3 regions of the Mesorhizobium sp. M1A.F.Ca.IN.020.03.2.1 genome follow, and region 2 is predicted to be linked to each of the others. Evidence: predicted binding sites of a transcription regulator. Region 2 holds the regulator's gene; each other region holds the start of a gene.
The links. Region 2 encodes PhoB, which activates phosphate uptake and scavenging genes when phosphate is short. Its sites were predicted from a motif close to TGTCATNNANCTGTCAT; they were not measured.

Region 1: the regulator PhoB is predicted to act here: its motif matches at 5,721-5,737, upstream of EOA79_RS19325 (LTA synthase family protein).
Region 3: the regulator PhoB is predicted to act here: its motif matches at 8,466-8,482, upstream of EOA79_RS07290 (ceramide glucosyltransferase).

Annotation. Positions count from the first base shown of each region.
Region 1 is NZ_RZSV01000123.1:3,054-13,481, reverse strand. Features, by position in the region: gene EOA79_RS19350 (YnfA family protein) at 1-274, opposite strand, end outside; gene EOA79_RS19345 (cyclopropane-fatty-acyl-phospholipid synthase family protein) at 346-1,629, opposite strand; gene rplI (50S ribosomal protein L9) at 1,860-2,444, opposite strand; gene rpsR (30S ribosomal protein S18) at 2,652-2,900, opposite strand; gene rpsF (30S ribosomal protein S6) at 2,900-3,385, opposite strand; gene EOA79_RS19325 (LTA synthase family protein) at 3,744-5,690, opposite strand; gene fabD (ACP S-malonyltransferase) at 5,948-6,889, shown strand; gene EOA79_RS19315 (ribbon-helix-helix protein, CopG family) at 6,918-7,121, shown strand; gene fabG (3-oxoacyl-[acyl-carrier-protein] reductase) at 7,196-7,933, shown strand; gene EOA79_RS19305 (acyl carrier protein) at 8,248-8,484, shown strand; gene fabF (beta-ketoacyl-ACP synthase II) at 8,519-9,781, shown strand; gene mltG (endolytic transglycosylase MltG) at 9,885-10,428, shown strand, end outside.
Region 2 is NZ_RZSV01000070.1:5,126-15,553, forward strand. Features, by position in the region: gene EOA79_RS13805 (CHASE domain-containing protein) at 1-230, opposite strand, end outside; gene EOA79_RS13810 (ATP-binding cassette domain-containing protein) at 362-1,162, opposite strand; partial or broken gene EOA79_RS13815 (sugar ABC transporter permease) at 1,176-2,540, opposite strand; gene xylF (D-xylose ABC transporter substrate-binding protein) at 2,778-3,818, opposite strand; gene EOA79_RS13825 (ROK family transcriptional regulator) at 4,163-5,398, shown strand; gene phoB (phosphate regulon transcriptional regulator PhoB) at 5,715-6,404, opposite strand; gene phoU (phosphate signaling complex protein PhoU) at 6,424-7,128, opposite strand; gene pstB (phosphate ABC transporter ATP-binding protein PstB) at 7,149-7,952, opposite strand; gene pstA (phosphate ABC transporter permease PstA) at 7,949-8,800, opposite strand; gene pstC (phosphate ABC transporter permease subunit PstC) at 8,804-9,790, opposite strand; gene pstS (phosphate ABC transporter substrate-binding protein PstS) at 9,854-10,428, opposite strand, start outside.
Region 3 is NZ_RZSV01000028.1:20,699-31,126, reverse strand. Features, by position in the region: gene ppk2 (polyphosphate kinase 2) at 1-251, opposite strand, end outside; gene EOA79_RS07330 (ATP-binding protein) at 436-1,701, shown strand; gene phoU (phosphate signaling complex protein PhoU) at 1,810-2,535, shown strand; partial or broken gene EOA79_RS07320 (magnesium and cobalt transport protein CorA) at 2,657-3,665, shown strand; gene EOA79_RS07315 (GcrA family cell cycle regulator) at 3,775-4,293, opposite strand; gene EOA79_RS07310 (aspartate aminotransferase family protein) at 4,651-5,850, shown strand; gene argF (ornithine carbamoyltransferase) at 5,866-6,777, shown strand; gene EOA79_RS07300 (Hsp33 family molecular chaperone) at 6,886-7,917, shown strand; gene apaG (Co2+/Mg2+ efflux protein ApaG) at 7,970-8,362, opposite strand; gene EOA79_RS07290 (ceramide glucosyltransferase) at 8,581-9,726, shown strand; gene EOA79_RS07285 (O-succinylhomoserine sulfhydrylase) at 9,768-10,428, opposite strand, start outside.

The sequences.
Region 1 (10,428 bases), on a different contig from region 2:
GCGCGGCTCCGGCGAGGTCGAAACGGTCGGGGCGCACGCCTTCGGCTACCCAAAGCCAGCCGAGCGAAGCGGCAATGTAGATGCCGCCATAGGCGGCATAAGCGCGACCGGCGGCGCTCGTGTCGGCCAGCGCCAAAAGGAAGCCGAACAATGCCAGTGACGCCAGGCCCGGCACCAGCCAGAGCGGCGACTTCCCCAGCCGCCACCAGGCCCAGAAGCAAAAGCAGCCGGCGATCTCGGCAAGTGCCGCCGCGATGTAGATTAGGTAGTTCATGAAAAAGGCCTCGCGAACGAGACCTTTTTCGTGGCGTCAGGCCGCAATGGCAAGCCGCAATCGCCGCCGTTCTATTCCACCTTCTTGCGGCGGGTCGGCTTGACGGCGGGCGTCGCCGGCTCCTGATGGCCGAGGTCGCGCAATTCCAGCGCCTTCTCGCATTTGGCCATATAGTCGCGCGTCATCGGCAGCGTGTCGTTCTTCTTGGCGATCTGGAACTGGAAGATCACCAGATCCTGCCAGCGGAAGGCGGCTTCCGAGGCCGCAAGGTAGAACTCCCACATGCGGCAGAAGCGCTCGTCATAGATAGCCTTAGCCTTGTCGCGGTTGGCGGCAAAGCGCTGGCCCCAATGCTTCAGCGTGTCGGCGTAGTGAAGCCTGAGAATCTCGATGTCCGTGACGATAAGGCCCGATTTCTCAATCGCCGGCAGCACTTCCGACATCGACGGGACGTAGCCGCCCGGGAAGATGTATTTGCGGATGAAGGCGCTGGTCGCCCACGGCACGCCGGACCGGCCGATGGTGTGGAGCAGCATCACGCCGTCGGGCTTGAGCAGCGTCGCCGCCTTGTCGAAGAAAGTCCGGTAGTGGTTGACGCCGACATGCTCGAACATGCCGACCGAGACGATGCGGTCGAAGCGTTCGTTGAGCGCGCGATAATCCTTGAGGTCGAAATGCGCGCGGTCCTGCAGGCCCAGTGCATGTGCGCGGTCGGTGGAGACGCCCTGCTGCTCGGTGGATAGCGTCACGCCCTGCACGTCGACGTCGAAGGCCTTGGCGAGATAAAGCCCGAGGCCGCCCCAGCCGGAGCCGATATCGAGCACCGTCTGGCCGGCCTTGAGTCTCAGCTTGGCGGCGATGTGGCGCTTCTTGGCGACCTGCGCTTCGTCCAGGGTCATGTCGGGCCGTTCGAAATAGGCGCAGGAATACTGCATGTCCTCGTCGAGGAAGAGCTTGTAGAGTTCGCCGGAGAGGTCGTAGTGGCGCTGCACGTTGCGGCGAGATCTCGACGCCGTGTTGATCTGCTGCAGGCGGCGGAAGGCATGGCGCAGACCTTCGATGGCCTTCGACCAGGTCACGTCGATGCCGCCGCTGCCCATGTTCTGGAAAGCGATCCGCATCACCCCGAGGACGCCGCCCTCGGGGATGTCCAGTTCGCCATCCATATAGGCTTCGGGCACGGCCAGCATCGGATCGAAGGTGATCGCGCGCTCGGCATGCATGGTCTTGATGTGGATGTGTACCGGTTCGCCGCTGCCGTCGCCGAACTTATGCGTCGTGCCTTTCGGCCCGGTCACTTTGAGGTCGCCGGTCCGCACCAGCCGTTCGAGAACGTGTTTCAACAGGATGTTCATGACCAAATGTCCCCTCAGACGGACCATCCGGCAGTCGGACCGAATGCCAAATCGAAAGTGCCACAGCGCATCGCCCGCGTCCAATCGACGCGCCACGCCGTAATCTGCAACAAGATATAGGGATTAGAAAAGTTCCTATTGGCACAAAAAAGCCCGGGTCGAAGACCCGGGCGTTGGTCCAGTCGGCGCTGGACGCAGGAGGAGCCGGAGCGCGGCTCCTGCCTTGTCGATCAGGCGTTGTCCTCGCCGCCTTCGAATTCGGCGTTCGGATCGAAGAAGTTTTCCGGCCGGGCGTTGTCGTTGATGTCTTCGCCATAGATGGCTTCGGCCGTCGTCAGCGTCTCGCCCTTGGCCTGGCGCTCCGCCTCATCGGCCGAGCGGGCGACGTTGAGCGTCACCGTGACCTCGACTTCAGGATGCAGCGCGATGGCCACGTTGGAGAGGCCGATGGTCTTGATCGGCTGGTTGAGCTCGATCTGGTTGCGGCTGACGGAGAAGCCCTCGGCGGTCAGCAGTTCGGCGATGTCGCGGGTCGACACCGAGCCGTAGAGCTGGCCGGTCTCGCCTGCCGAGCGCACGACGATGAAGCTCTTGCCGTCGAGCTTCTCGGCGATCTGCGCAGCCTCCGACTTGCGCTCGAGGTTGCGGGCTTCGAGCTGGGCGCGCTGGCCCTCGAACTTCTTCTTGTTGGCTTCGTTGGCGCGCAGCGCCTTGCCCTGCGGCAGCAGGAAGTTGCGGGCGAACCCATCCTTGACCTTGACGGTTTCGCCCATCTGGCCGAGGCGGGAAATGCGCTCGAGGAGAATGACTTCCATGGTTTCGTTCCTTTGGTTGGCGCCATCGCGGATGACGGCGGATTCTTTGGGAACAGGTCAGGAAGCAAATGGCGTCTTCGCCGGTGTCGCTGTCCTGCCTGTTTCGGCAGTTAGAGGTTTATGGCCTCAACTCGGGATTTGAGCCTGCCCGTCGCGGCGCCCGTCGCCGTGGGCCGAAGCGGGCGGCAAGCCGCCCGCATCAATAGCTTAGCGAACCACGTAGGGCAGCAGGCCGAGGAAGCGGGCGCGCTTGATCGCCTTGGCGAGCTCGCGCTGCTTCTTCTGGCTGACGGCGGTGATGCGCGACGGCACGATCTTGCCGCGCTCGGAAATGTAGCGCTGCAGCAGACGCACGTCCTTGTAGTCGATCTTCGGAGCGTTGGCGCCGGAGAACGGGCAGGTCTTGCGGCGGCGATGGAACGGACGCCGGGTCGGGATCTGGTTGATGTCGACCATTATTCTGCACCCCCTTCAACGTTTTCGCGCGGGCGGCGCGGACCACGGTCGCCGCCATCACGGTCGCCGAACGAGCGCGGGCCACGGTCGCGGTCGCCGAACGAACGCGGGCCACGGTCGCCACGGTCGCGGTCGCCGAAGCCGCCGCGCTCGGAGCGCTCTTCGCGCTTCTGCATCATCGCCGAGGGGCCTTCCTCGTGCGCCTCGACCTTGATGGTGAGGAAGCGCAGCACGTCTTCCGACAGGCCCATCTGGCGCTCCATTTCGTTGAGCGCGGCCGGCGGGCAGTTGATGTCCATCAGCGTGTAGTAAGCCTTCCGGTTCTTCTTGACCCGGTAGGTGAGGGACTTCAGTCCCCAGTTCTCGATCCGGCCGACCGATCCGCCATTGGCGGCGATGACGCCCTTGTACTGTTCGACAAGCGCATCAACCTGCTGCTGCGACAGGTCCTGCCGGGCAAGAAACACATGTTCGTAAAGAGCCATTATGTTTTTCTGCCTTTCTTCGTTTCTCTCACCGGCCCTCGCGGCTAAGCCTCTGCAACTTGTCTGACCCGTTCGCGAAGGAGCGGGGAAGAAAGGAGCATCACGAGACGGTCGAGAGCGGAGACACGGGAGGCCCAAAGCGCTTCTGGCTTCATGACGTGGCCCTCTAAGGCCACGGCCCTCCGTTCAGCCCCCAGCAAGGACCGGCAGATTGCCGGCGTCTATACAGCAATTCGTGAGGAAGGCAAGGGCGGGAGAGAGGGTCGGCGGCTCCGCAGTGTCGCAGGACTGGCGGCGCTTGTGGGAATTGGCTGACCCGCCGGCCGCAGGTCAGCCATTTCGTCGGAAGGCGATCCACTCAGCTCATATGCGCGACGAGCGGGACTACCGTCTCGGGGAAGAAGTCGGGCGCGACCCGGCGCTTGCCGAACATCATATCGTACTGGATCAGCCGGAAATCGTTGATCTTCGGATCGATCTTTTTCTGCCGCGCCCAGTCGGGCGTCGCCTCGCCGGAGGGCGACAGCAAAAGGTTGCGGTCAACCACCCGGTAGTGCTCGCGCAGCGCGCCGAGGAAGCCGGTGTAATAGGGGTGGGTGATCCCGGCCGTGGTAAGGATATGATAGGGCAGGAAGGCGGGGCTCACCGAGCCCAGATTCTCGACCGGACCGGAGCGGTTCGACCAGATGATCAGCGGCGTGTCGTGATGCTCGAGCGCCGCCTCGGGCGTCGGCTCCTTGCGCGGCGCGACATTGTCCTTGAGGAAGCCGGTCTCGACATAGACGGGGCCGAGCGGCGGCAAGTGGTCGCCGAAGAAGGCGATGATGGTCGGCCGCTCGCGCTTCTTCGCCCAGTCGATCAGGCGCTGCAGGCCGCGATCGGCGTCGGCCGACCCTTCGGCGTAGGAGAGCAGCGATTCCCGCGCCCAGGTGCTGATCGGCGCGTCGACGCTATGTGTCGGATTGTAATAGCGGTAGGGCTCGTAGGGCCCGTGGTTCTGCAGGCTGACCGCGAACAGGAATACCGGCCCGTCGCTGGCATCGGCCTCGCGCATGATCTCGTCGGTCATGGCCGCGTCGGAGGCCAGCGGCCCGCGCTTCTCCATCGGCGGCAGCGTCTCTTCCGAGCGGAAGTCGCTGAAGCCGAAATCGGCGTAGACTGCGCCCCGGTTCCAGAACCAGTTGGTGCCCGGGTGGATGGCGCGCGCCCTATAGCCTTCGCTCTTCAGGAAAGTCGCCAGCGACGGCGTCGGCGTGCGCACATATTGCTGATAGGGAATCGAGCCCGCCGGCAGGAAGGCGTTGGAGAAGCCGGTCAGCGCCTCGAACTCGATATTGGCGGTCATGCCGCCGAATTCCGGCGAGAACATCGAGCCCGAGCGCAGCGCGCGCACCGTCGGGATCGGATCGGGCTTGATGCTGACGCCGGGGAGCTCCGTCGGATCCCAGAAGGATTCGCTCATCACCACGATGATATCGGGCTTCTGGTCGGGCACCGAGGCGGCAACCCCGGGACGCGCGATCGCATCCATCGTCTTCTCGGAATAGCCGGGCGGGGCCGAGACATGCGCCATCGGCACGTTGAGCGCGAAGGCGAGCGCGAAGCCGTTGGAGGCATAGTTCTCCTTCTGGTCCCACATGATCGGGATGATCTGCAGCCTGTCGCGCGTCCACGAGAAGGTGGCGTAGTCCATGATCGAGACGAAGAAGGCGAGCAGCGGCACGGCAAGCGTCAAGCGCGCCAGCCGTCCCTTGCGGCTGAGGATCGGCACACGCCGGCGCCAGAGCCGCCAGCCATAGACGAGCAGCGCGAGGCTGGCGACGATCGCCGCCGCAAGCAGCACGGCCGTCCAGGGGCGCTCGCGCACCAGAAGCGGCATCAGCGCCATGATCTGGCGGGCATAGAGGAAATCGGTCGGGTAGAGCGGATCGCCCAGATAGTGCGATTTCTGGTGACCGACAAAGGCCAATGCCAATGTCACCGGCGCGACGATCATCAGGCTTTGATGGCTGCGGCCGAGAATGGCGTCGAGCCCGATCAGCACCAGCGAAAAGACGATGATGGTGGTCCAGCCGGGCTTGAAGGGCTGCAGGAAGAAGTCGACGGTGCCGAAGAAGTCGCCGCGCACGATCCATTCGATGGCGAACACCAGAAGGGCGGAGGCAAGCAGCGTCGCCAGGCCGTAGCGGACAATCGGCCATCTGCGCCCCGGCAGATAGCCGGTGGACGGATCGTCTTCCAAAAATTGCGGCGCGGGTTTGGCCGCGCCTTTCCTGATCCTAGCCACTTTGCTTCCCCGGCCCATGTCACGCGTCTTTTACTCGCGTCACGCCACTGTCATCGAAATGTCACACAAAGCTAGCGCCTGTGGCGGAAATAAGAAGAGCCAGCAAACGATTCGTGAGCGGTTTTCATCAGGTGTGATCGCCAAAAAGCCTTTCAGAACAGGGAACTCGGCCGTTCTCCCGGCTGGAACAGCCGCTGAACTGGTGCTTGCGGGCTTGACTTGGCCGTCCGCCTTGCGCCAGAGGCAGGGAAAAACCAGCCGCTGGAGACGCTAACATGGCCGTCGCATTCACCTTTCCGGGACAGGGCAGCCAGGGCGTCGGAATGGGCAAGGACCTCGCCGATGCCTTTCCCGAGGCGCGCCATGTCTTCGAGGAAGTCGATGAGGCGCTCGGCGAAAAACTGTCGAAGCTGATCTGGGAAGGGCCGGAGGAAACGCTGACGCTGACGGCCAATGCCCAGCCGGCGCTGATGGCGGTGTCGCTGGCGGCGGTAAGGGCGCTGGAATCGCGCGGTTTTTCGCTGAAGGACAAGGTGGCTTATGTCGCAGGCCATTCCCTCGGCGAATATTCGGCGCTTGCCGCAGCCGGCTTCGTTTCGGTGGCCGATGCCGCGCGACTGCTGCGCACCCGCGGCAACGCCATGCAGGCGGCGGTGCCGGCGGGCGAGGGCGCCATGGCTGCCATCATCGGGCTGGAGCAGGCTGATGTGGAAGCCGCCTGCGCCGAAGCGGCACAAGGCTCTGTCTGTCAGATCGCCAACGACAATGGCGGTGGCCAACTGGTGATTTCCGGCGCCAAGGCGGCCGTCGAACTGGCGGCGAAGCTCTGCACCGAAAGGGGTGCCAAGCGGGCGTTGATGCTGCAGGTCTCGGCACCTTTTCACTCGGCATTGATGATGCCGGCCGCCGATATCATGCGCGAGGCGCTGGCCGGGGTCGCGAAAAGCGCGCCAGTGGTTCCCATCGTCTCAAATGTTTCGGTCACGCCGACCAGCGACCCGGACGAGATCGCCCGCCGCTTGGTCGAGCAGGTCGTTGCCCGCGTGCGCTGGCGCGAGACGGTGGAATGGTTCGGCGCCAAAGGTGTCGCGACGCTTTACGAAGTTGGCGCCGGCAAGGTGCTGTCCGGCTTGGCGCGACGCATCAACCGCGATATCGCGACCGGCGCCATCGGCACGGCGGCGGAAGTCGAGGCGGCGCTGGCAACTTTAGCATAAACAGGGAACTCTTGCTGGCAGGTGCGGCATTCCTACTTCCATCCGTCTTTCTCCCGAAGTCGAGCATCGCCTCGACGATCTCGTGGCGATGACTGGTCGAAGCAAAGCCGAATACCTGCGTGACTTCGTTGAGCGTGGACTCGAAGATCTCGAGGACTATTACCTGGCTGCGGAAGTGCTGGAGCAGATCAGGCTTTGTGAAGAATCGGTCGTGAGCGCCGAGAACTTCTGATATGGCCTGGACAACATGACAAAATGCGGAACGAGGGTCGCTCGCGGGGCGTCCGGAAGAATGAGGTTGAAGCAATGTTCGAACTGACCGGCCGTAAGGCGCTCGTCACCGGTGCATCGGGAGGCATCGGCGAGGCGATCGCCAGGGTGCTGCACAGCCAGGGCGCGATCGTCGGCCTGCACGGCACCCGCGTCGAGAAGCTGGAAACGCTGGCCGACGAGCTCGGCGACCGCGTAAAGCTCTTCCCGGCGGATCTGACCAACCGCGACGCGGTCAAGGCGCTCGGCCAGAAGGCGGAGGCCGATCTCGAAGGCGTCGACATCCTGGTCAACAATGCCGGCATCACCAACGACGGCCTGTTCGTGCGCATGTCGGACGCCGACTGGGATTCCGTGCTCGAGGTGAACCTGACCGCCGTGTTCCGGCTCACTCGTGAACTCACCCATCCGATGATGCGCCGCCGCCATGGCCGCATCATCAACATCACCTCGGTGGTCGGCGTCACCGGCAATCCCGGCCAGACCAATTACTGCGCCTCCAAGGCCGGCATGATCGGCTTTTCCAAGTCGCTGGCGCAGGAGATCGCCACCCGCAACATCACCGTCAACTGCGTCGCCCCGGGCTTCATCGAATCGGCCATGACCGACAAGCTCAACGACAAGCAGAAAGAGACCATCATGGCGGCGATTCCGACGCGGCGGATGGGCACCAGCGCCGAAGTTGCCTCGGCCGTCGCCTATCTCGCTTCCAATGAGGCGGCTTATGTCACCGGCCAGACCATCCACGTGAATGGCGGCATGGCGATGATCTAGGGTATTTGAGATTCAGGTGATGCCGGCCTGCAAACGGCGGCTTCCTGCGCTTCCGCTCCGGCCCTCGAAAGCCGCCATTTTCGGCTCGGCTTGAGCTGAATCTCACACACCTGGGCGACCGAGCCCCGGGCGCCTGTGAAAACAGCCATTTCGGCTTGGACGCCCGCTGTTTTTCGTGTAATGCGGCCGGCAACCCGGCGGTTCGGGCAAAAACCGGTCCTGTGGCGTTGCGTTTCCCACAAGACCATCTTTCAGCTTGATTAGCGGCATTCCGCCCGCTAACGAAGACAACACAACGTAAGACGAGGCCCCAAATGAGTGACACCGCAGAGCGCGTCAAGAAGATCGTCATCGAGCATCTCGGCGTCGATGCCGACAAAGTGACGGAGCAGGCGAGCTTCATCGACGATCTGGGCGCGGACAGCCTCGATACGGTCGAACTCGTGATGGCGTTCGAAGAAGAGTTCGGCGTCGAGATTCCAGACGACGCCGCCGAGACCATCCTGACTGTCGGCGATGCCGTGAAGTATATCGACAAGGCCTCGGCCTGAGGCGTTCCGCGGGTATCGCCGGGGAGGACCTGCGATGAGGCGAGTCGTCGTCACGGGCCTTGGCCTGCTTTCGCCGTTCGGCATGGGTGTCGAGCACAGCTGGAAGGAACTGCTTTCCGGCCGCAGCGCCGCCTGCCGCATCACCGAATTCGAGGTGGACGACCTTGCCTGCAAGATCGCCCACGTCATTCCAGGCGGCGACGGCTCGAACGGCACCTTCAATCCCGAGGCCGTGCTCGAGCCGAAGGAACTGCGCAAGATCGGCGACTTCATCCTCTACGGCATCGCGGCGGCCGACGAGGCGCTGGCCGATTCCGGCTGGAAGCCCGAGACGCATGAGGACCAGTGCGCCACCGGTGTGCTGATCGGTTCGGGCATCGGCGGCATCGACGGCATCGCCGAGAACGCGATGATCCTGAAGGAGCGCGGCCCGCGCCGCATCAGCCCGTTCTTCATCCCCGGACAGATCATCAACCTGGTCTCCGGCCAGGTTTCCATCCGGCACGGGCTGAAAGGCCCGAACCATGCTGTCGTCACCGCCTGCTCGACGGGCGCGCACGCCATCGGCGATGCCGCGCGGCTGATCATCTGGGGCGATGCCGACGTCATGGTGGCCGGCGGCGCCGAAGCGCCGATCACCCGGCTTTCGATGGCAGGTTTCGCCGCGTGCCGCGCGCTCTCCACCGAGCGCAACGATGCGCCCGAGATCGCTTCGCGCCCCTATGACCGCGACCGCGACGGCTTCGTCATGGGCGAGGGCGCCGGCGTCGTCGTCCTCGAGGAGCTCGAGCACGCCAAGGCGCGCGGCGCCAAGATCTATGCCGAGGTCACCGGCTACGGCCTGACCGGCGATGCCTATCACATCACCGCCCCGGCCGAGGACGGCGACGGCGCCTTCCGCTGCATGACGGCGGCGCTGAATCGGGCGAAGCTCTCGCCCGCCGACATCGACTACATCAATGCGCACGGCACCTCGACCATGGCCGACACGATCGAGCTCGGCGCCGTGGAGCGGCTGGTCGGCAATGCCGCTTCCAAGATCTCGATGTCGTCCACCAAGTCGTCGATCGGTCATCTGCTGGGCGCTGCGGGCGCCGCGGAAGCGATCTTCTCGATCCTCGCAATCCGCGACAACATTGCCCCCGCCACCATCAACCTCGACAATCCGGAACGCGAGACGGCGATCGATCTCGTGCCGAACAAGCCGCGCCAGCGCCAGATCGATGTGGCGCTGTCGAACTCCTTCGGCTTCGGCGGCACCAACGCCTCGCTCGTCTTCCAACGTTACGATGGCTGAACATTCAGCCTACCGGCAGGTCCGCCGCCTGCCGTCATTTTTGCCAAATTTGCCCCTACACTTCGGCTAGGGGATTCGTTGCAAGATCAGACGGTAGGGCGCCATGAATACAAATCCGGGCGGCGGTGGAGAATTCGGACAGCGTCAGGCGCAAGGACCGATCGTGCCCAAGACAGCCGCCGAGGCGCTGCGCCCCGAGGCCGGCACGCCGCCGCCGTCAAAACGCTCGCGCGCGTCGCGCAGCCAGGTCGTCGTATTCCTGAATTTCTTCCTTTCGTTGGTCATCCTGGTCGTGCTTGCCTCGGGTGCCGCACTCTATTTCGGCATGCAGGCCTTCATTGAGCCGGGCCCGTCCGCCAATGGCGACACCTTCATGGTCAAGCCGAACACCGGCGTTCAGGAGATCGCCGACCAGCTGGAGCGGCGCGGCCTGGTCAGCGATGCGCGCATCTTCAGGCTGGGGGTGCGTGCCACCGGCAACGATTCCGCGCTGAAGGCCGGCGAATACGCCATCAAGCCGCGTGCCTCGATGCGCGACATCATGGAGCTGTTCAAGAGCGGCAAGTCGGTGATGTATTCGCTGACCATCCCAGAGGGGCTCACGGTTGAGCAGGCGCTGCAGCGCGTGGCCGAGCAGGAGGCGCTGA
Region 2 (10,428 bases):
AACTCGCCGCGCGTGATATCGCCGTTACGAGCATCGAACAGCGCCTGGGTCGAGCGCAGCAGCGACAGATGCAGGTCGATGCGGCTCTCGATGCGGTTGAGCGCATCGTCGGCGGTTCCCTCGAACTTGATGCGTGCCGCCTCCTGGGTCGCGAAATAGGCGAACCCCGCCATCGTCAGGCTGATCAGCGCGACGGCGATGAAGGCGACGATCGGGAAAAGCTTTTTCAATGCAGGGTGCGGCCCATGGACGGTTGGCCACCTTTATGGGCAAGTCTCCGCGCCAATACAATGGCAAGGCCAACCCAACGCCGCGATTGGCTCATCAAACAAGTCGCAAATTAGCCAACCAATTTATGGTCTTAGGCCGCGATTTTCAGCGCTCCCGGGCCTGGCATGGCGCCCGGCGGGCACTTGCCCAGAATGATCATGCCGAGCACCTCGTCTTGAGTCACGTCGCTGGTGCGCGCCGTACCGACGACCTGGCCGTTCTTCATGACGCAGACCCTGTCCGCCAGCTCGAACACGTCATGGATATCGTGGCTGATCAGGAAGATGCCGATGCCGTCGGCCTTGAGCTGCCGCACCAGTTCGCCGACCTGGGCCGTCTCCTGGGGGCCGAGCGCTGCCGTCGGCTCGTCCATGATCAGGATTCGCGCGTTGAACAGGATCGCGCGCGCGATTGCCACCGACTGCCTCTGTCCGCCGGACAGCTTGATCACCGGCTCCTTGAAGCGCTGGAAGCGCGGATTGAGCCGGCCCATCACCTTGCGTGCTTCGGCCTCCATGGCGACGTCGTCGAGGGTGCCCCAGGCGGTCATCAACTCGCGGCCGAGGAACAGATTGGCGGCGGCGTCGACATTGTCGGCAAGCGCCAGCGTCTGATAGATCGTCTCGATGCCGTATTTCTTGGCGTCGCGCGGGTTGGAGATTGCTGCCTCCTCGCCGTTGACGAAGATCTGCCCGGCATCGCGCTTGTAGGCGCCGGACAGTATCTTGATCAGCGTCGACTTGCCGGCGCCGTTATGGCCGAGCAGCGCCACCACTTCGCCGGGGAAGAGATCGATGGAGGCGTCGTCGACGGCGCGAATGCCGCCGAAGGCGATCGAGATGTTGCGCATGTCGACCAGCGGGGCGCCGGCGGGAGCGTTCTTGTCTGCCATGATGCTGCCTCCTTCACACCCGCTTGCGGTAGATGGTGTCGAGCCAGACCGCGATGACCAGCACGGCGCCGACGACGATGCTTTGCAGCGGCGAATCGACTCCGAGGAGCACCATGCCGGACTGCAGCTACTTCATCATCATCTCCCCCATCATAACGCCTATCACTGTTCCCGATCCGCCGTCGAGCTAGGTGCCGCCGATGACCGCCGCGGCGATGACCAGGAGCTCGTCCAGCGTGCCGAGCGCATTGGTCGATGAATTCTGCCGCGCCGACGATATCGCCGCGGCGATCGTCGCCAGCACACCCATGATCATGAACACCTTCATGGTGATCCAGCGCGTGTTGATGCCGGCAAGGTTGGCCGCCTCCGGATTGCCGCCGATGGCAAAGACATAGCGGCCGAAGCGAGTGCGCTTGGTAATGAAGGTCATGACGAGACCGACGGCGATCGCCATCAGCACCGGAATGGCGATGCCGTGGGCGATGAACAGGCCGCCTTCGGGGACCGTGAGGTTGTTGGCGGCGGCGTAGCGGTTCACGATGCCGACCGGCCAGGGATAGGAATTGGCCAGCCACACCGCGCCCATGATGACAGCGCAGGTGACCGCGCCGAGCAGCGTCTCGGCCCAGATCGGACGCAGCGGAAAACGGAAGCGCTTGCGCTGCACCCTGCCGTTGAACAGCGCAAACACCACGGCAACACAGGCGACGGCGCCGACGATCCAGCTCCATTTGGCGCCGATCGAGCCGGCCGGTCCGCCGCCCATCAGTTGGAAGGTGGCGTCGAGCGGCGCCACCGTCTGGCCGCTGGTGACCCACCAGGCAGCACCGCGCCAGACCAGCAGCCCGCCAAGCGTCACGATGAAGGCCGGCACTTCGAGATAGGCGATGACGAAGCCCTGGAAGGCGCCGATCAGCAGGCCGAGCGCCAGGCCGATCAACAGTGCCAGCACCCAGATCCAGGGATTGCCAAGCTCGAGCCCAACCATTCGCACCAGGAAATGCACTTGGGCAAAGCCCATCACCATGCCGATCAAACCCTCGGCCGATCCGACGGAGAGGTCGATGTTGCGCATGACGATGACCAGCACCATGCCGGAAGCCATGATGGCCACGGCCGAGGTCTGCACCGACAGGTTCCACAGGTTGCGCGGCGTCAGGAACGTTCGGCTATCGAAATCGAGCGGATTGACGCCGAGCCGCAGGCTCGAGATGACATGCAGGCCAATCCAAATGATCAGCAGCGCGCCGACCATGCCGAGCATGCGTGTGTCGAGCTCAGTCGCCTTGAGGAAGCGCCCGACGGTGCTCAGTTCGGAAGCCCGCGCGCGATCCGCCGCCGGGTTGGCCGGCGTATCAGAGGTCGTATCGGTCATGATCTCCTCCCGCCGGCTTGCCGTCTGGCGCGGATGCCGGACCACGATGCTAGAGCAATTCCGGGAAAAAGTGCGTAGCCGCCTGGAATTGCGCGGAAACAAACGGCTGGAGCAGTTCGGCGATCCTGCCGGACAGTGACCTGCCCCCAATGGTCTCCGGCTTCAGTACTCCCGAAAACCCTTGGGATACACCGCGGCCGTTGGGCCGCGGCGCTGCGTTTGAACCTGACGGCCAGCTTAGTTGCAGACCGCGACGCTGCCGGCGGCAACGCCCGCGCAGACTTCATCCTTCTTGATCCAACCCGCGTCGATGACGAGGTTGAGATTATCCTTGGTGATTGCGACCGGGGTCAGGAACAGCGACTTGACGGTGTTGCCGCCAGGCGTCGTGAAGTCCTTGGCTCCCGCGATGTCGGTCATCTTCTTGCCGTCGGCGAGCTGCGAGGCGATCTCGGCGGCGTGCTTGCCGAGCTCGCGCGCGTCCTTCCACACCGACACCGTCTGGGTGCCGAGCGCGATGCGGTTGAGCGCGGCATGGTCGCCGTCCTGGCCCGAGACCGGAACGGTGCCGGCCAGGCCTTGCGCCGTCAGCGCCGCGACGACGCCGCCGGCGGTGCCGTCATTGGCCGCCACCACCGCGTCGACCTTGTTGTCGTTGGCGGTCAGGAACTGCTCCATGTTCTTCTGCGCGTTGGCGGGCAGCCAGCCGTCGGTATAGGCTTCGCCGACATTCTTGATCTTGCCGCTGTCGATGGCTTCTTTCAGCACTTCCATCGAGCCGGAGAACAGGAAATCGGCGTTCGGGTCGGCGCCCGAGCCCTTGATGAAGACGTAATTGCCCTCGGGCTTGGCCTTGAACACCTCGCGGGCCTGCATGCGGCCGACTTCCTTGTTGTCGAAGGTCAGATAAAACACGTCCTTGTTCTCGATCAGGCGGTCGTAGCCGACGACCGGAATGCCTTCGTCGAGTGCCTTCTGCACCGCCGGTCCGATCGCCGAGGCGTCCTGCGCCAGGATGATCAGCGCATTGGCGCCCTGCGAGATCAGGCTTTCGACGTCGGTCAGCTGCTTGCCTGGATTGGACTGTGCGTCGGCGGATATGTACTTGTCGCCGGCGGCCTCGATCGCCTTCTTCATCGCCGCTTCGTCGGTCTTCCAGCGCTCTTCCTGGAAATTGGACCACGAAACGCCGATCACCTTGTCCTTCGCCTGCGCGACCGACACCAACGTCAACGACATGGCGACGCCCGCCAGAATGGCGGCTGCGAATCTCTTCATGATATCCTCCTGCGCCCTCGCGGCGCGACCCAGACTGGCCCGAAGGCGATGAGGCTTTTTTTCGAGCCTCGAAAAAATACTATCCAACGCCAAAGCGCTGTCAACTGCAATTCTGACGGTTTTTGAGGTGGTCACGTACTTTTTTCGAGACCCGCAATAAATAATGACAGTGCCGACCGCTTCTGCCACTATCGCGGAACAGTTCGGGAGGAGGCGCAGCCCGGTCCACCGAAACTTGTAAGACCAGGACGGTTCGGGTGCCGGCGTGCGGGACTGAACCGATCTGGCGCGTCGCCGAGTCCTGTGCATGATCGAGAGGCCGCGCTGACTGGGAGGAGACAAAAATGTCGGTCGGAATCCGCCACGACGATCTGCGCCGGCGCAACCGCGCCATGGTGCTCTCGGCCGTGCGCCGGGCCGGCCAGCCGTCGCGCACGGAAATCGCCGCGACCACCGGGCTCAGCCATTCGACCATTTCGGCGATCTCTTCCGACCTGATCCAGGAAGGCGTCTTGGCCGAGAGCAAGCCGAGCGAGACCGCGTCTCTGAAGCGCGGCCGGCCACAGGTGGGCCTCGCGCTCAAGCCTGAGGCGGCGGCGGTGGTGACGGTGGTGCTGTCGCTCAATTTCCTCTCGGTCGCCGTTATCGATTATGCGGGCCAGGTCATCGCCGAGGAGCAGCGCCGCCTCGATACCCTCACCATGCCGCGCAACGAGCTGATCGGCGAATGCTTGGCGATCGTGCGGCGCCGGTTGGACGATCCGGACCTCGACGTCGGCAGCGTCGCCCGCATCGCCATGGGCATCCAGGGCATCACCGATTCCCATGCCCGCGCCATGCTATGGTCGCCGATCACGCCGCTGACCGACATTCCCTTCGCCGACATCCTGGAAAAGGAATTCGGCATTCCGGCCACCATGGAAAACGACTGCAACATGATGGCGGTGGCGCTGCAGTGGCGCGATCCCGACCGCTATCGCGACAATTTCATCGCCATCCTGCTCTCGCACGGCATCGGCATGGGCCTGGTGCTGAAGGGCGAGCTGTTCACCGGCACGCATTCTTCCGGCGGCGAGTTCGGCCACATGATCCATCGTCCGGGCGGCGCGCTTTGCCGTTGCGGACGCCGCGGCTGCGTCGAGGCCTATGCCGGCAACTACGCCATCTGGCGCAGCGCCATGAAGATGAGCGAGGACGCCGAGCCGGTCGATGTCGGCGACGCCGACATGCGGGCGCTCGCCGCCAAGGCGCGCGAGACGGATGGCCCAGAGCGCGAGGCCTATCGCCGGGCCGGGGAGGCGCTGGGCTTCGGCCTTGGCAGCCTGTTCGCGCTGATCGACCCGGCGCCGGTCGCCATGGTCGGCGTCAGCGCCGCCGCCTTTGACCTGATCGAGCCGGCGCTGCGCGAGGCGATCGGCCAGACCGCCGGAGGCCAGCATTCGAAGTCGATCTCCTTCGATACCGAGCCGAACGAATTGCCGCTGATCCGCGAAGGCTGCGCCGTGCGCGCGCTGACCTTCGTCGACCAGGAGATTTTCGCCCCGGGCGTGCAGGCAAGAGCGGGCAAGAACGTGGCCTGAGCAGCTTCGATAGCGATCGTTGGCTTCTGTGCGTCCTGCAGACGCCGGAGATTAGCGAAGGCCCCGCAGCTTCGTCATTCCAGGGCGGAGCAGGAGCGAAGCTCCGTCGCGGAGACCCTGGAATCCATGCCATTACCTCAATCGTCGGATGAGCGGAGCAGAATTTCTGCACCGCCGCGGCGCGTGGAAGTCGCGTGGATCGTCGGGTCTGCGCCGCGTCGCGACGCTTCGTGCTCCGCCCGTGGACGGCGAAGCACCAGCGTCTCGATAACCCGCCAGCTCAGATAGAACCCGTCAGACCTTCGGTGCCCTGGATCTAATCTTCCCTGATCGCGTAGCCCGCCCCACGGATGGTACGTATGACGTCCGGCATGCGGCCGTTGTTGACCGCCTTGCGCAGGCGGCCGACATGCACGTCCACGGTGCGCTCGTCGATATAGATCGTCTCGCCCCAGACATTGTCGAGCAGCTGGCTGCGCGAGAACACCCGGCCGGGATGCCGCATCATGAATTCAAGCAGCCTGAACTCGGTCGGGCCGAGCCGGATCTCGCTCTTCTTGCGGTAGACGCGATGCGATTCGCGGTCGAGGACGATGTCGCCGACCTTGAGCACGCTGGACAGCACCTCGGGCTTGGCGCGGCGCAGCAGCGCCTTGACCCTGGCCATGAATTCCGGCGTCGAGAACGGCTTGACCAGATAGTCGTCGGCGCCGGTCGAGAGGCCGCGCACCCGGTCGCTTTCCTCGCCGCGCGCGGTCAGCATGATGATCGGCAGGCGTTCGGTCTCGGGCCGCATCCTGAGGCGCCGGCAAAGCTCGATGCCGGACACCGCCGGCACCATCCAGTCGAGCACCAGAAGGTCGGGCACATTCTCCTGCAGGCGGATCTCGGCCTCGTCGCCGCGGGTCACCACCTCGACCTGATAGCCCTCGGATTCGAGGTTGTAGCGGAGCAGCACCCCCAGCGGTTCCTCGTCCTCCACCACCATGATGCGTGGCGCGATCATATAGCAGGCACCTTCGCTGTCAGGCCGCCGGCGCCGACATCGTCGTCTCGTCCTGCTTAGGACGATTCGCGGGCAATTGCGTGCCGGTCAGCACATAGTAGGCGTTCTCGGCGATGTTGGTGACGTGGTCGCCGATGCGCTCCAGATTCTTGGCGCAGAACAACAGATGCGTGCAAGCCGTGATGTTGCGCGGATCCTCCATCATGTAGGTCAGGAGCTCGCGGAAGACGGCGGTGTATTTGACGTCGATGCGCTCGTCGTCGTTGCGGAGCTTGGCGAGCGCCGTGGCGTCGCCGGCCGCGTATTCCTCGATCACGCCCTGCACCTGGATCAGCACCAGCTGCGCCATCGAATCGATGGAGTGCGAAAGGTCGCGCGGCGCGGCGCTGACGCCGACCGAGCCGACGCGCTTAGCGATGTTCTTGGCAAGGTCGCCAATGCGCTCGAGATCGCCGGCCATGCGGATGGCGCCAACGACGCTGCGCAGGTCGTCGGCCATCGGCTGGCGTTTGGCAATCAGCGTGATGGCGCGATCGTCGAGCTCGCGTTGGCGCGCGTCCATGATGGCATCGTCGGAGACCACGCGCTGCGCCAGCGCGTTGTCGGAATTCAGCAGAGCCTTGGTCGACGCGCCGACCATCGAGCCGGCAAGATCGCCCATGTCGCGGATAAGCTGGCTGATCTGCCTCAGATCCTCGTCGAAGGAAGCGACCGTATGGGCCATGGTTATGTCCTCGTATGAACTCAGCCGAAGCGGCCGGTGATGTAGTCCTGCGTGCGCTTCTCGCGGGGCGAGGTGAAGATCTTCTCGGTCCGGTCGAATTCGATCAGCTCGCCGAGATACATGAACGCCGTCTGCCGCGACACGCGCGCCGCCTGCTGCATGTTGTGGGTGACGATCACGATCGTGTAGTCGGCCTGCAGCTCGTCGATCAGCTCCTCGATCTTGGCGGTCGAGAGCGGATCGAGTGCCGATGCCGGCTCGTCGAGCAGGATGACCTCCGGCTTCACCGCCACGGTGCGGGCGATGCAGAGCCGCTGCTGCTGGCCGCCCGAAAGGCTCTGGCCACTGGCGTTGAGCTTGTCCCTGACCTCGTTCCACAGCGCGGCGCGCTTCAGCGCCTGTTCGACGCGATTGTCCATCTCGGCCTTGCTTATCTTCTCATACAGCCTGACGCCGAAGGCGATGTTCTCGTAGATCGACATCGGGAACGGCGTCGGCTTCTGGAACACCATGCCGATCTTGGTCCTGAGCAGGTTGAGGTCCTGCGAACGGTCGAGGATGTTCTTGCCGTCGAGCAGCACCTGGCCTTCGGCGCTCTGCTTCGGGTAGAGCTCGTAGATGCGGTTGAGCACGCGCAGCAGCGTCGACTTTCCGCAGCCCGAAGGTCCGATGAAGGCGGTGACGCTGCGCTCGGGCAGCGACAGGTTGATGTCCTTCAGCGCCTTCGACTGGCCATAGTAGAAGTTGAGGTTCTTGACTTCGATCTTGGCCTTCTCGGCGGTCGTCTCGGCTACGTTCAGGTCGGTGGACAACATCGGTTTCATCTGTCCTCTCTGCGTCCGGTAAGGCTGCGGGCGAAGATGCTCAGCCCGAGAACCGTCAGGGTGATTATCAGTGCGCCCGTCCAGGCCAGTTGCTGCCATTCCTCATAAGGGCTCAGCGCAAACTGGAAGATGGTCACCGGCAGGCTGGCCATCGGCGCGTTGAGATTGCTCGACCAGAACTGGTTGTTGAGCGCGGTGAAGAGCAGCGGCGCCGTCTCGCCCGAAATCCGGGCGATCGCCAGCAATATACCGGTGACGATGCCGGACAGTGCGGCGCGATAGGCGACCGAGCGGATCACCACCCAGCGCGGCGCGCCGATGGCGGTGCCGGCCTCGCGCAGCGCGTTGGGCACAAGGTTCAGCATATCCTCGGTGGTGCGCACGACGACGGGGATCACCAGGATCGACAGCGCCACCGCGCCGGCGATCGCCGAGAAATGACCCATCGGCCGCACCATCAGCTCGTAGACGAACAGGCCGACAATGATCGATGGCGCCGACAACAGGATGTCGTTGATGAAGCGCACCACCGTCGTGAGGCGCGAGAAGCGCCCGTACTCGGCCATATAGGTTCCGGCGAGCACGCCGATCGGCGTGCCGACGACGATGCCGATCACGGTCATCACGATGCTGCCGTAAATGGCGTTGAGCAGGCCGCCGGCGTCGCCGGGCGGCGGCGTCATTTCCGTGAACACCGAAAGCGAGACACCCGAGAGCCCCTTATAGAGAAGGGCGCCGAGGATCAGCGCCAGCCAGACGGGGCCGATGCCCGCCGCTATGGTGCAGAGCGCCATCATCACGGCGTTCTTGCGCTTCCGGCTTCGGTGGAGCGATGCGGCTGTCGACATCGGTCAGGCTCCCGTGCGGCTATCGATGCGCAACAGCATGTAGCGTGCGAGCGCGAGGATGATGAAGGTGATGATGAACAGGATCAGTCCGAGCGCCACCAGTGAGGACGTGTAAAGCTCGCCGTCGGCTTCGGTGAATTCGTTGGCGATGGTCGCCGAGATCGTCGTGCCGGGCGCAAAAAGCGAGGCGCTGATGCGGTGCGCATTGCCGATGACGAAGGTGACGGCCATCGTCTCGCCGAGCGCGCGGCCAAGACCGAGCATGACGCCGCCCATGATGCCGACCCGCGTATAGGGAATGACCACACGCCGGGTCACTTCCCAGGTCGTGCAGCCGATGCCGTAGGCCGATTCCTTCAGCACCGCTGGCACCGTGTCGAACACGTCCTTGGTGATCGAGGTGATGAAGGGCAGCACCATGATGGCGAGGATCAGCGACGACGTCAGCAGGCCGATGCCGTAGGGCGGACCGGCAAACAGGCTGGCGAGACCCGGTATGCCGTGGAAAAGATTGATGATGAATGGCTGTACCGTCGTCTGCAGGAATGGCGCGAAGACGAACAGGCCCCAGATGCCGTAAATGATCGAGGGAATGCCGGCGAGCAGCTCGACCGCGATGCCGATCGGGCGCCTGAGCGGGCGCGGGCAGAGCTCGGTCAGGAAGACGGCGATGCCGATGCCGATCGGCACGGCAATGAGGATGGCGATGGCCGAGGTGACGACGGTGCCGTAGATGGGCGCGAGCGCGCCGAAATTCTCGGTGACCGGATTCCAGGATTCAGTGGTGAGGAAGGAGAAGCCGAACTTCGACAGCGCCTCCCACGAGCCGGCGATCAGCGAGACCGCGACGCCGCCGAGAAGAAGCAGCACGAGTATAGCGGAGAGGCGCGTGACCGTTCGGAAGATCGTGTCGGTCAGGGCGAAGCGGCGCACCGTCGCTTCCCTGGTCCGTATGGCGGACGATGTCACGGCTTCGGAAACGGCTGTCATTTGCCCCTCGCATTTCGAAAGAGACAGGAGGGCGCCCGAGGCGCCCTCCTTATTCCGGAGGAATTACATGCCGGAGTAGAGCGGCTTGCCGTTGCTGTCGACGATGTCCTTGCTCCACATTTCCTCGACGCTCTTCACGACCGCGTCGGGCATCGGAACATAGTCCAGCTCGGCGGCCATGTCGTCACCCTTGGCGTAGGACCAGGCGAAGAACTTGAGCGCTTCGGTGGTGGCCGCAGCATCGTCGGGCTTCTGGTAGACGAGGATCCAGGTCGCGGAGGTCATCGGCCAGCTTTCAGCACCAGCCTGGTTGGCCAGGATGACGCCGTAGCCAGGCTTGGAGCTCCAGTCGGCATTGGCCGCAGCGGCCGAGAACGCGGCAGCGGTCGGCTCTACCTTCTTGCCGTCCTTATTGATCAGGTCGGTATAGGTGAGCTTGTTCTGCTTGGCATAGGCATACTCGACATAGCCGATCGCGCCACCGGTCTGCGCTACGTTGTTGGCGACGCCTTCGTTGCCCTTGGCGCCGATGCCCACCGGCCACTCGAGCGCGGTATTGACGCCGACCTTCGACTTCCAGTCGGCGCTGACTTCGGCCAGATAGTAGCTGAAGTTAAACGTGGTGCCCGAGCCGTCCG
Region 3 (10,428 bases), on a different contig from region 2:
CGTTTGCCGGTCGCCTGCAGCCAGGCCTGCGCCTTGACCAGCTCGATCTGCAGCCGCTCGAGTTCCTCGTCGTACTCTTCACCCTTCATCTTCTTGTCGTAGGGATAGCCGCCGGCGGTCAGCTTGTTGTCCTCGATCCAGTCCGGCAGCACCGGGTTGTCGATGTCGAACTCGCGTTCCTTACCCCCTATCCTCATCTTGATCGGTCCTGCGGCAGGCGCCGCGTCGGCATTTCCCTCGGCTTTTTTCATCGGGGCGAACCTTTCCAGCTTGCGGACTCGTGCTATGGGAGCCTCTGAGGCGTTGCGTCCGTCTGGACGCGCGGTAGCACTTTGATTTTGCGCATGAACACTCCAGAAAATCGATTCCGATTTTTGGGGGTCATGCGCAGGTCCAGTCGGCTGACCTTTCACCGACGGGGATACGAGGCAGCGCATGGTCGATAAGGGCGCAGACCAGAAAGGCGCAACGCGGGCAGCCATAGCCCAGCTGCGGCGCAGCCGCTGGTTGCTGGCCGCGGCCCTGGTCGCGGTCCTCGGCGTCTATGGTTTCGGCGGCCTTTCGATCTTTGTGCCTCTGCTGGCCCTCGCGTTGCTGGTCGCGGCCGCAATGCTGCCGACCGCCGCCGAGCGCCAGTCAGCCGGCGGGACTGCCGCCGTCGAAGTCGGCGGGCTGCAGCGGCTGTCCGGCGAATATCTGGCCGCCGCCGTTGCCGATCCGCTGATCATCTTCGACCGGACCGCCACTATCGTCCACGCCAACGCGGCCGCCTTTGCCGCCTTCGGTGGGCTGGCCCCCGGCATGTCGCTGTCGCTCAAATTCCGCGCGCCGGAAATGCAGGCTTTGCTTGACGGGATCGTCTCGGGAACTATGGCGTCCGATGTCGTCGACTACACGGAAAAGCTGCCGGTCGAGCGCACATACCGGGTGAGCGCGTCCTCGGTCGGCCATGGCACCGATCTTTACGTGCTGGTGTTCAAGGATCAGAGCGAGGCGCGCCGCATCGAGCGCATGCGCGCCGACTTCATCGCCAATGCCAGCCATGAGCTGCGCACCCCGCTCGCCTCGATCGCCGGCTTCATCGAGACGTTGCGCGGGCCTGCCCGCAACGACGCGGCGGCGCGCGACCAGTTCCTGCAGATCATGCAGAACCAGACGGGCCGCATGGCGCGCCTGATCGACGACCTGTTGTCGCTGTCGCGGCTGGAGATGAAGCCCTATCTGCGGCCGGGGACCGAAGTCGACCTTCGACAGACCATCGACAGCGTCATCGACTCGCTCGCGCCGCTGGCCAACGAGAACGGCATCGCCATCGAGCGGGACTTCATCGATGGGCCGATTTCCGTGCCGGGCGACCGCGACGAGCTCTTCCAGGTTTTCGAGAACCTGCTGGAGAATGCCTGCAAATACGGCCAGTCGGGCGGACGCGTCACCGTGTCGATAGCACACGCCGAGGACGGCCACGACCCAGGCATCGACGTGACCATAAGGGACTATGGTCCAGGCATTGCCGAGGAACACATCCCCCGCATCACGGAGCGCTTCTACCGCGTCGACGTGGAAAACAGCCGGACTCAGAAAGGCACCGGCCTTGGCCTTTCGATCGTCAAGCATATATTGACACGTCATAACGCAAGGCTGTCGATCAAGTCGGAAGTCGGCAAGGGCGCGGCGTTCACGGTTCATTTGCCGGCTCAATGATCCTATATTGGTTGGCAACCGGCATTTTCTTTTTTCTGTCATCCGGCTCGCGTATCAGCGGCAGGTTGAGGGAACGCACCAGCCGGCAGGAACCGAGAAGGCATATCGATGCAGTCCGTCCACATTGTCAGTGCCTATGACGAAGAACTGAAATTCCTGTCGAAGCGCATCGCCGCCATGGGCGGGCATGCCGAGCGCATGGTCGAGCAGGCTATCGCGGCCCTCGTGAACGCCGATCCGGGTTTGGCACAGAAAGTCATCCAGGACGATCTCGTTCTCGACGAGGGACAGCGCGAGATCGACGACAAGGCGATCGTCATCATCGCCAGGCGCCAGCCGATGGCGACGGACCTGCGCGAGATCGTCGGCGCCATCCGCATCTCGGCCGACATCGAGCGCGTCGGCGATCTCGGCAAGAACGTCGCCAAGCGCGTCGCGGCGGTCATTGACGGCCGCCAGCCGAGCAGCCTCTTCCGCGGCCTCAAGGCGCTAGCCGATCTGGCGTTGACGCAGCTTAAGGAAGTGCTCGACGTCTATGCCTCGCGCTCGGTCGAGAAGATCGGCTTCGTGCGCGACCGCGACGACCAGATCGACGCCATGTACACTTCGCTGTTCCGTGAACTTCTGACCTATATGATGGAAGATCCGCGCAACATCACCCCCTGCACCCACTTGCTGTTCTGCGCCAAGAACATCGAGCGGATCGGCGACCACGCCACCAACATCGCCGAAACCATCTATTACATCGTCACCGGCGACCAGATGCCGGCCGAGCGGCCGAAGGGCGACAAGACCGACCAGGTGGTGTTGCCTGGCCCAGTATCGGCCGGGTGACGCGGTATCGGCGACCCAAGATCGGCCAAGTGAAGGGGCGGCCACTCGAACGGCTTTCCAATTTAGGCTAAGCTATTCCAGGTGCAGCAGTTTTGTCAGTCGCCGTCTCGGAGGTTTTGCGATGGAGCAAGTTCGAAACCTGACCGCGGCCCCGCAGCCGACATCCGGCATTGTTGCGTGCAGCGTCTATTCCGCCGGCAAGCGCGTCGCCGACATTACGATCGAAGAGGCCGGCATATGGGCGGCAAAGCCCGGCCATGTCGTCTGGATCGGCCTGCTCGAGCCGGACCGCAACCTGCTGCTTAGGGTGCAGGCGCAGTTCCATCTGCATGATCTGGCGATCGAAGACGCAGAACACCCGCATCAGCGGCCGAAAATCGAACAGTATGGCGATGCCTTGTTCATCGTCGCCCGCACAGCGCAACTGATCGATGGCCGCGTCACCTTCGGCGAGACGCATCTCTTCGTCGGCACCGGCTATATCGTCAGCGTCAGGCACGGCCCGTCGACCTCTTACGCCGCGGTGCGCCAGCACTGGGAAAGCTGCCCGTCCTCGCTCGCCAAGGGCGAGGATTCGTCCTCTATGCAATTCTCGACTTCATCGTCGACAACTACATGCCTGTGCTCGAGCAGATCGAGGACGAGGTCGAGCAGATCGAGGACAAGGTGCTGCTGAAGCCGATGAGCGGTGGCGACATCGAGCGGCTCTACATGCTGCGCCGCGATCTGCTCAGGCTGCGCAACGCGGCGCTGCCGCTGGTCGAGGTCTGCCGGCGGCTGACCAGCGCCGAGCTGCCGCAGATCCATGCCGCCATGCATCCGCTGTTCCGCGACGTGACGGACCACATCCGCACCGTGCAGGAAAAGATCGACAGCCTGCGCGAGGTGCTCGCCTTCGCCTTCGAGGCAAGCCTTCTGGTCGGACAGAGCCAGGAAACGGCGATCTCCAAGAAGCTGGCCTCATGGGCGGCCATCCTGGCGGTGCCCACGGCCTTCGCGGCATTTACGGCATGAATTTCGACGACATGCCTGAACTGAAGATGGAATACGGCTACCCGACAGTCCTGGCCGCCATCGCGCTGATCTGCGCGTTTCTGTATTGGCGGTTCAGGAAGAATGGATGGCTGTGAAATAGCGAACAGCGAATAGCGATAAAGAAGCTTGTGCCGGACTCGAATATCGATGTTATTCCTATTTCGTTCGCTATTCGCTATTCGCTATTCGCTATTCGCTATTCGCTTAGCGGCTTCTGCGCCTTTCCGCCGCCGGCTGGAACGCCACCCTTGCATGGTATTTGCAGTACGGCCCGGTTTCGCCAGCGTCGTTGCCGCAGAAGCTAAAGTCTTCCGACAGCGGATCGCCGTTGGGCCATTTGCAGGTGCGCTCGGTCAGCTCGACGAGCTGCAGGTTGCGCGAGATTGGCACGACAACGTTCTCGACCGGGCGGATATAGTGGCGCGCCACCGGCTCCGCCTCGAACTGCACCTGCAGAGCGGTCGCGCCGATGGAGGCCGTCACATGACGGGCTGCGCTGGCGGCACGAGCCACGGACTTCTGCATCGAGGCGCCCTGCGTGGCCTTCTTCTGCCGTGCCGGCGCCGCGGTCGCGCGGCCGCGGCCCGACAGTTTCAGGCGATGCACCTTGCCGATAACGGCATTGCGGCTCACACCGCCGAGCTGCGCGGCGATCTGGCTGGCGCTGAGACCCTCCGACCACAATTTCCTGAGAAGTTCGACTCGCTCGTCAGTCCAGTTCATGAGACCGCGCTCCTGCTGAGGCGTGCGGCGGTCAGAATCCTTTCCCGAGCCGGCTCTCGCCGGGCAAACGACACCACATGTACCGGGTGATTAGATCCGCCGCACGAAATCTAGTTATTTCTCGACTACAATTACCTTATGCGCTGACTCGGTGACAAGAGTCCCCAGGGCAACACCGATTCGGTTTTTACGGTTTTCCCCAACTTGCCCAACCGCTGATGGGCCGGCGTGGCGCTGGAGCCTTGCCGCGCGCTTCTGCGCGACCTTTTCGTTGACTTCATGGCCGAAAAACATGATAAGCCGCAAAGGCCGCCGCATTGGCGGCTTTTTTGATTTCCGGTTCCGGAGACGCATATAATGAGCGGTTCGGCGCTTTACGAGACTTTTGCTCGCGCACCCCTGGCCTTCGACCGCGGGGAGGGGACCTGGCTGGTCACCGACAAGGGCGAGCGATATCTCGACTTCGCCGGCGGCATCGCCGTGAACTCGCTGGGCCACAGCCATCCGCATCTGGTCGCGGCGCTCACCGGGCAGGCGGCCAAGCTGTGGCACGTCTCCAATCTCTACGAGATCCCGGAGCAGCGCCGGCTGGGCGAAAGGCTGGTCGATGCAACCTTCGCCGACAAGGTGTTCTTCACCAATTCGGGCGCCGAGGCTCTGGAATGCGCCATCAAGTCGGCCAGGCGCTATCAGTTCGTCAAAGGCCATCCGGAGCGTTTCCGCATCATCACTTTCGAGGGCGCCTTCCACGGCCGCACGCTGGCGACGATCGCCGCCGGCGGTCAGTACAAATATCTCGAGGGTTTCGGTCCGAAGGTCGAGGGCTTCGACCAGGTCGCGTTCGACGATATCGATGCCGCCGAGAAGGCGATCACACCGGAAACCGCGGCTATCCTGATCGAACCGGTGCAGGGCGAGGGCGGCATCCGCCCGGTGCCGACGCAGTCGTTGAAGCGGATTCGGCAACTCTGTGACCGGCATGGCCTGCTTCTGATCTTCGACGAGGTCCAGTGCGGCATCGGGCGCACCGGCAAGCTGTTCGCGCATGAGTGGGCGGGCGTCACGCCTGACCTGATGGCGATCGCCAAGGGCATCGGCGGCGGTTTTCCGATGGGTGCCTGCCTCGCAACCGACGACGCGGCGGCTGGCATGACGGCCGGCGTGCACGGCACCACTTTCGGCGGCAATCCGCTGGCGATGGCGGTGGGCAACGCCGTGCTCGACGTCGTGCTGGCCGACGGCTTCCTCGAGGACGTTCAGCGCAAGGCATTGCTGCTGAAGCAAGGACTGGCGGCGGTCGCCGACGAATTTCCCGAGGTCATCGAAGGCATCCGGGGAAGCGGGCTGATGCTAGGGCTGAAATGCGCCATGCCCAACGCCAAGGTTAACATGGCGCTGCGCGACCAGCACTTGCTTGCGGTGCCGGCGGGCGACAACGTCATCCGGCTTTTGCCGCCGCTCACCGTCACCGACGAGGAGATCGGGGAGGCGCTGAAACGCATTCGGTCGGGCGCCAAGGGCCTGACCGACGCGATTACGGCCGAAGCCGCGAAGTAGTTCTGGAATCTGCCGATGAGCGTTCGTCACTTCACCGACCTGTCCGCCGTTTCCGCAGGCGATCTGCGCGTCATGCTGGACGATGCGATGGCGCGAAAGACCAGGCTCAAGGCCGGCGAGCGTTCGAAGCCGCTCGAGGGCAAGGTGCTGGCGATGATCTTCGACAAGCCTTCGACGCGCACGCGCGTTTCCTTCGACGTCGGCATGCGCCAACTCGGCGGCGAGACCATCATGCTGACCGGCACCGAGATGCAGCTCGGCCGTTCTGAAACCATCGCCGACACCGCCAAGGTGCTGTCGCGCTATGTCGATGCCATCATGATCCGCACCACCTCGCATGACCGGTTGCTGGAACTCACCGAAAACGCGACCGTGCCGGTGATCAATGGGCTGACCGACGATACCCATCCCTGCCAGCTGATGGCCGACATCATGACCTATGAGGAGCATCGCGGTCCGGTGGCCGGCAAGACCTTCGCCTGGACAGGTGACGGCAACAATGTGCTGCACTCGCTTCTAGAAGCCTCGGCGCGGTTCCGCTTCAACCTCAATGTCGCCGTGCCGGAGGGCAGCGAGCCGTTCGAGAAATATGTCGACTGGGCGAAGGCCAATGGCGGCAAGGTGAGGTTTGCCGGCTCGGCCGAAGAGGCCGTCGACCAGGCTGATTGCGTCGTCACCGACAGCTGGGTGTCGATGGGCCAGGAGCATCGCGCCCGCGGCCATAACGTCTTCCTGCCCTACCAGGTCAACGCCGCGCTGATGGCGAGGGCGAAGTCCGACGCGCTTTTCATGCACTGCCTGCCTGCGCATCGCGGCGAGGAGGTCACCGACGAGGTGATCGACGGACCGCATTCGGTGGTCTTCGACGAGGCCGAGAACCGGCTGCACGCCCAGAAGGCGGTGCTGGCCTGGTGCCTGGGCGCTTGACCGGGGTCGACTTGATCCGCGCCAACTTGATCCCGGGATGTGTGATGCCTATTTGCGGGCCATCACTGAAATCGAACGCGCTTCGACCCATGCCGCCTGGAAAGCGGGATGGATGCGCCCCGGAGTTTTGTCATGCTGGAAACGCTTTCCTTGGCTGAGCATCAACCCAAACTCGGCGAATTCGGCTTCGCAGGCGACGACCATGTCGTGCCTTACGAAGTAGCGCCCCTGGATGTGCGCGGCCGCACGGTGCAGCTCGGGCCGATGCTCGACGCCATTCTCAGCCGCCACGATTATCCCGAGCCGGTCGCGCGCCTGCTGGCGGAGGCCTGCGTGCTCACCGTACTGCTCGGCACGTCGCTGAAATTCGAGGGCAAGTTCATCCTGCAAACCCGCACGGACGGACCGGTCGACATGCTGGTGGCGGACTTTACCACGCCGCATTCGTTGCGCGCCTATGCGCGCTTCGACGCCGACCGGCTGCAGGCGCTGATTGCCTCGGGCGAGATCTCGCAGGAGAAGCTGCTCGGCACCGGCGTCCTGGCCCTGACCATCGATCAGGGCGCGCACACGCAGCGCTATCAGGGCATCGTCCAACTCGACGGCACATCGCTGGAAGAAGCCGCGCGGACCTATTTCCGCCAGTCGGAGCAGATCCCGACCGATCTGAGGATGTCGGTTGCGAAGCTGGTGACCCCGGGCCCGGGCGGGGCCCGCGAGCAATGGCGCGCCGGCGGTATCCTGGCGCAGTTCCTGCCGCAGGCGCCCGAACGCATGCGCGTGCCCGACATTTCGGGCGGGGATGGCGATCCACGAGACGTGACGCACGAACCGGCCGACAATTCCTGGCGGGAACTCTTGGCGCTGCTCGGCACCATCGAGCCGACCGAGCTCATCGATCCGACGGTGGGTGCCGAGCGGCTGCTCTACCGGCTGTTCCACGAGCACGGCGTGCGCGTCTTCCGCGGTGTGCCGGTCGCCGATCAGTGCTCCTGCTCGCGCGACAAAATCCGAGGCATTCTCGAAGGCTTCTCGGCCGAGGAGATAAAGGACTCGACCGAGGACGGCGGTATCCATGTCGCTTGCGAGTTCTGCTCGACGCAGTACGACTTCGATCCGGCGGAGTTTGCGGCGGAGTGAGAAAGCTCCGGCTCCTCGCCCCCGCTTTGCGGAGGCGGGGAACTCGAGTTCTTTAATTCACCGTCCTTTTCGTCCCCGGCATATCGAGCGAGAAAGCCGGAATGGCGACGTCGAACGTTTCGCCGCGGCCGTTGCGCATCGTGTAGCGGCCGACCATGATGCCGGATGGCGTCGAGAGCGGGCATCCCGACGTGTACTGATAGCTGTCGCCGGGGTTGAGCTCCGGCTGGTCGCCGACCACGCCCTCGCCGCGCACTTCTTCGACTCGGCCACGCCCGTCGGTGATGTGCCAGTAGCGCGACAGAAGCTGCACGAACTCGTCCGACCGGTTGTCGATCGTCACCTGGTAGCCCCAGACATAGCGGTTTTCGGACGGATCGGAACGGTCCTCCAGATAAAACGGCCTGACCTGCACTTCGATGTTGCGCGTCACGGCGCGATACATGAGCCACTCCGGTGCCGCAGGGAACATTTTACCGCGCTTCGCGGTTCTACCTCCGCGGCGTCGCCAGCCTGCCGGCTTTTCCACCGCAAGTGCCGACAAACAATGTCATTTAAGTGACACATGACAATGTTGGTGTGCACAAACCGTGCGGGCGACTCGGGCGCTTTGTCGAGTGATGAAACGGCCTCGGGCGGCCTTTCCGGAGTGACCAGATCTCGATGGAACTGACCCTCGCAGCCGCCTTTGCCTCCTCGGCCCTTCTTTTTTCCAACCTTGCCAGCATCCTGCTCGCGTCGTCGCGGCTGAAGGCTCGTTGCGCCATTCCCGCGCCCTCCGGCGGCCTGTCGCCTGTCTCGATCGTCGTGCCGTCGCGCGGTGTGGAGCCGTTCACGCAGGAGACGCTCGACCGCGCCTTCTCGCTCGATTGGCCGCGCTACGAACTGATCTTCTGCGTCGCGCACGCCGAAGATCCCGTGGTCAAGCTGATCAACGCCGCCATCGCGAGATTTCCGAATGTTCCGGCGCGGCTCCTCGTCGGCGATGACAGGATCAGCGCCAATCCCAAGCTAAACAACTGCATCAAGGGCTGGCAGGCGGCGCGGCACGACTGGGTGATCCTCGCCGATTCCAACGTGCTGATGCCCAAGGACTATGTCCAGCATCTGATGGCGGCCTGGGGGCCGGACACCGGCCTCGTCTGCTCGACGCCGATCGGCTCGCGTCCGAACGGTTTCTGGGCCGAGGTCGAATGCGCCTTCCTCAACACGCTGCAGGCGCGTTGGCAATATGCCGGCGAAGCGCTCGGCCTTGGCTTCGCGCAGGGCAAGAGCATGCTGTGGAACAAGCCGATGCTGGATGCAAATGGCGGCATCCAGGCTTTGGCCGCCGAGATCGCCGAGGACGCGGCGGCGACCAAGCTGGTCAACAGCCTTGGCCTTCGGGTCAATCTCGTGGCCGCGCCCTTCGAGCAGTCGCTCGGCCAGCGCACGCTCGCCGAAATCTGGTCGCGCCAGGCGCGCTGGGCGCGGCTGCGCCGCGTCACCTTCCCATTGTTCTTCGCGCCCGAAATCCTGACCGGTGTGGTCGTGCCGCTGCTTCTGGCGCTGATCGCGGCGGCAAGCGCCGGTGTCAGCCTGCCCACGACCGCGCTCTGCGTGCTGGCGATCGCCTATGTGCCCGAATGCATGCTCGCCTGGTCCAAGGGCTGGCATCTGTCGCCGCGCAGCGTCACCGCGATGATCGTGCGCGACGCGATGCTTCCCGCCATCTGGGCGCGCGGCTGGCTTGGCGGGGCCGTCGAATGGCGTGGCAACGCAATGACCATCCGCAACAGCGGGATGACTGAACTCGAAGAGATTGCTTGAGCCGGCTGCGGCTCAAGCGCCCTCTTTGCCGCCGTGGCGGTTCATTCCTTCGCCGCCTTCAGCGCCTGTTCGATGTCGGCGAGCAGGTCGTCGGTATCCTCCAGCCCGACGGAGAGCCTGAGCGTGCCTGGTCCGATGCCGAGCTCGGCGCGGGCCTCGTCAGTGAGGTTTTTGTGCGTCGTCGTCGCCGGATGCGTGATCAGGCTCTTTGCGTCGCCGAGGTTGTTCGAGATCAGCACGATGTCGAGCGCGTTCTGCAAGGCGAAGGCCGCCTGCTTGCCGCCCTTGACGTCGAGGCAGATCAGCGTCGAGCCGCCCGACATCTGCTTCCTGACGATATCCGCCTGGGGATGGTCGGCCCGGCCCGGATAGATGACGCGGGCGATCTCCGGCCGGCCAGCCAGGAAGTCCGCGATCTTGCCGGCGCTTTCGGTCTGGTGGCGCACGCGCAGCGGGAGCGTCTCGAGGCCTTTCAGCAGCGTCCATGCGTTGAATGGGGACAGGCTCGGGCCGGTGTGCCGGAAATAATCGTGCAGGTTCTCGTCGATCCACTTCTTGTCCGACAGGATGACGCCGCCGAGGCAGCGGCCTTGTCCGTCGATGTGCTTGGTCGCCGAGTAGACCACGATATGGGCGCCGAGCTGCAGCGGCTTCTGCTGCAGCGGCGTGGCAAAGACGTTGTCGACGATCACGCGTGCGCCG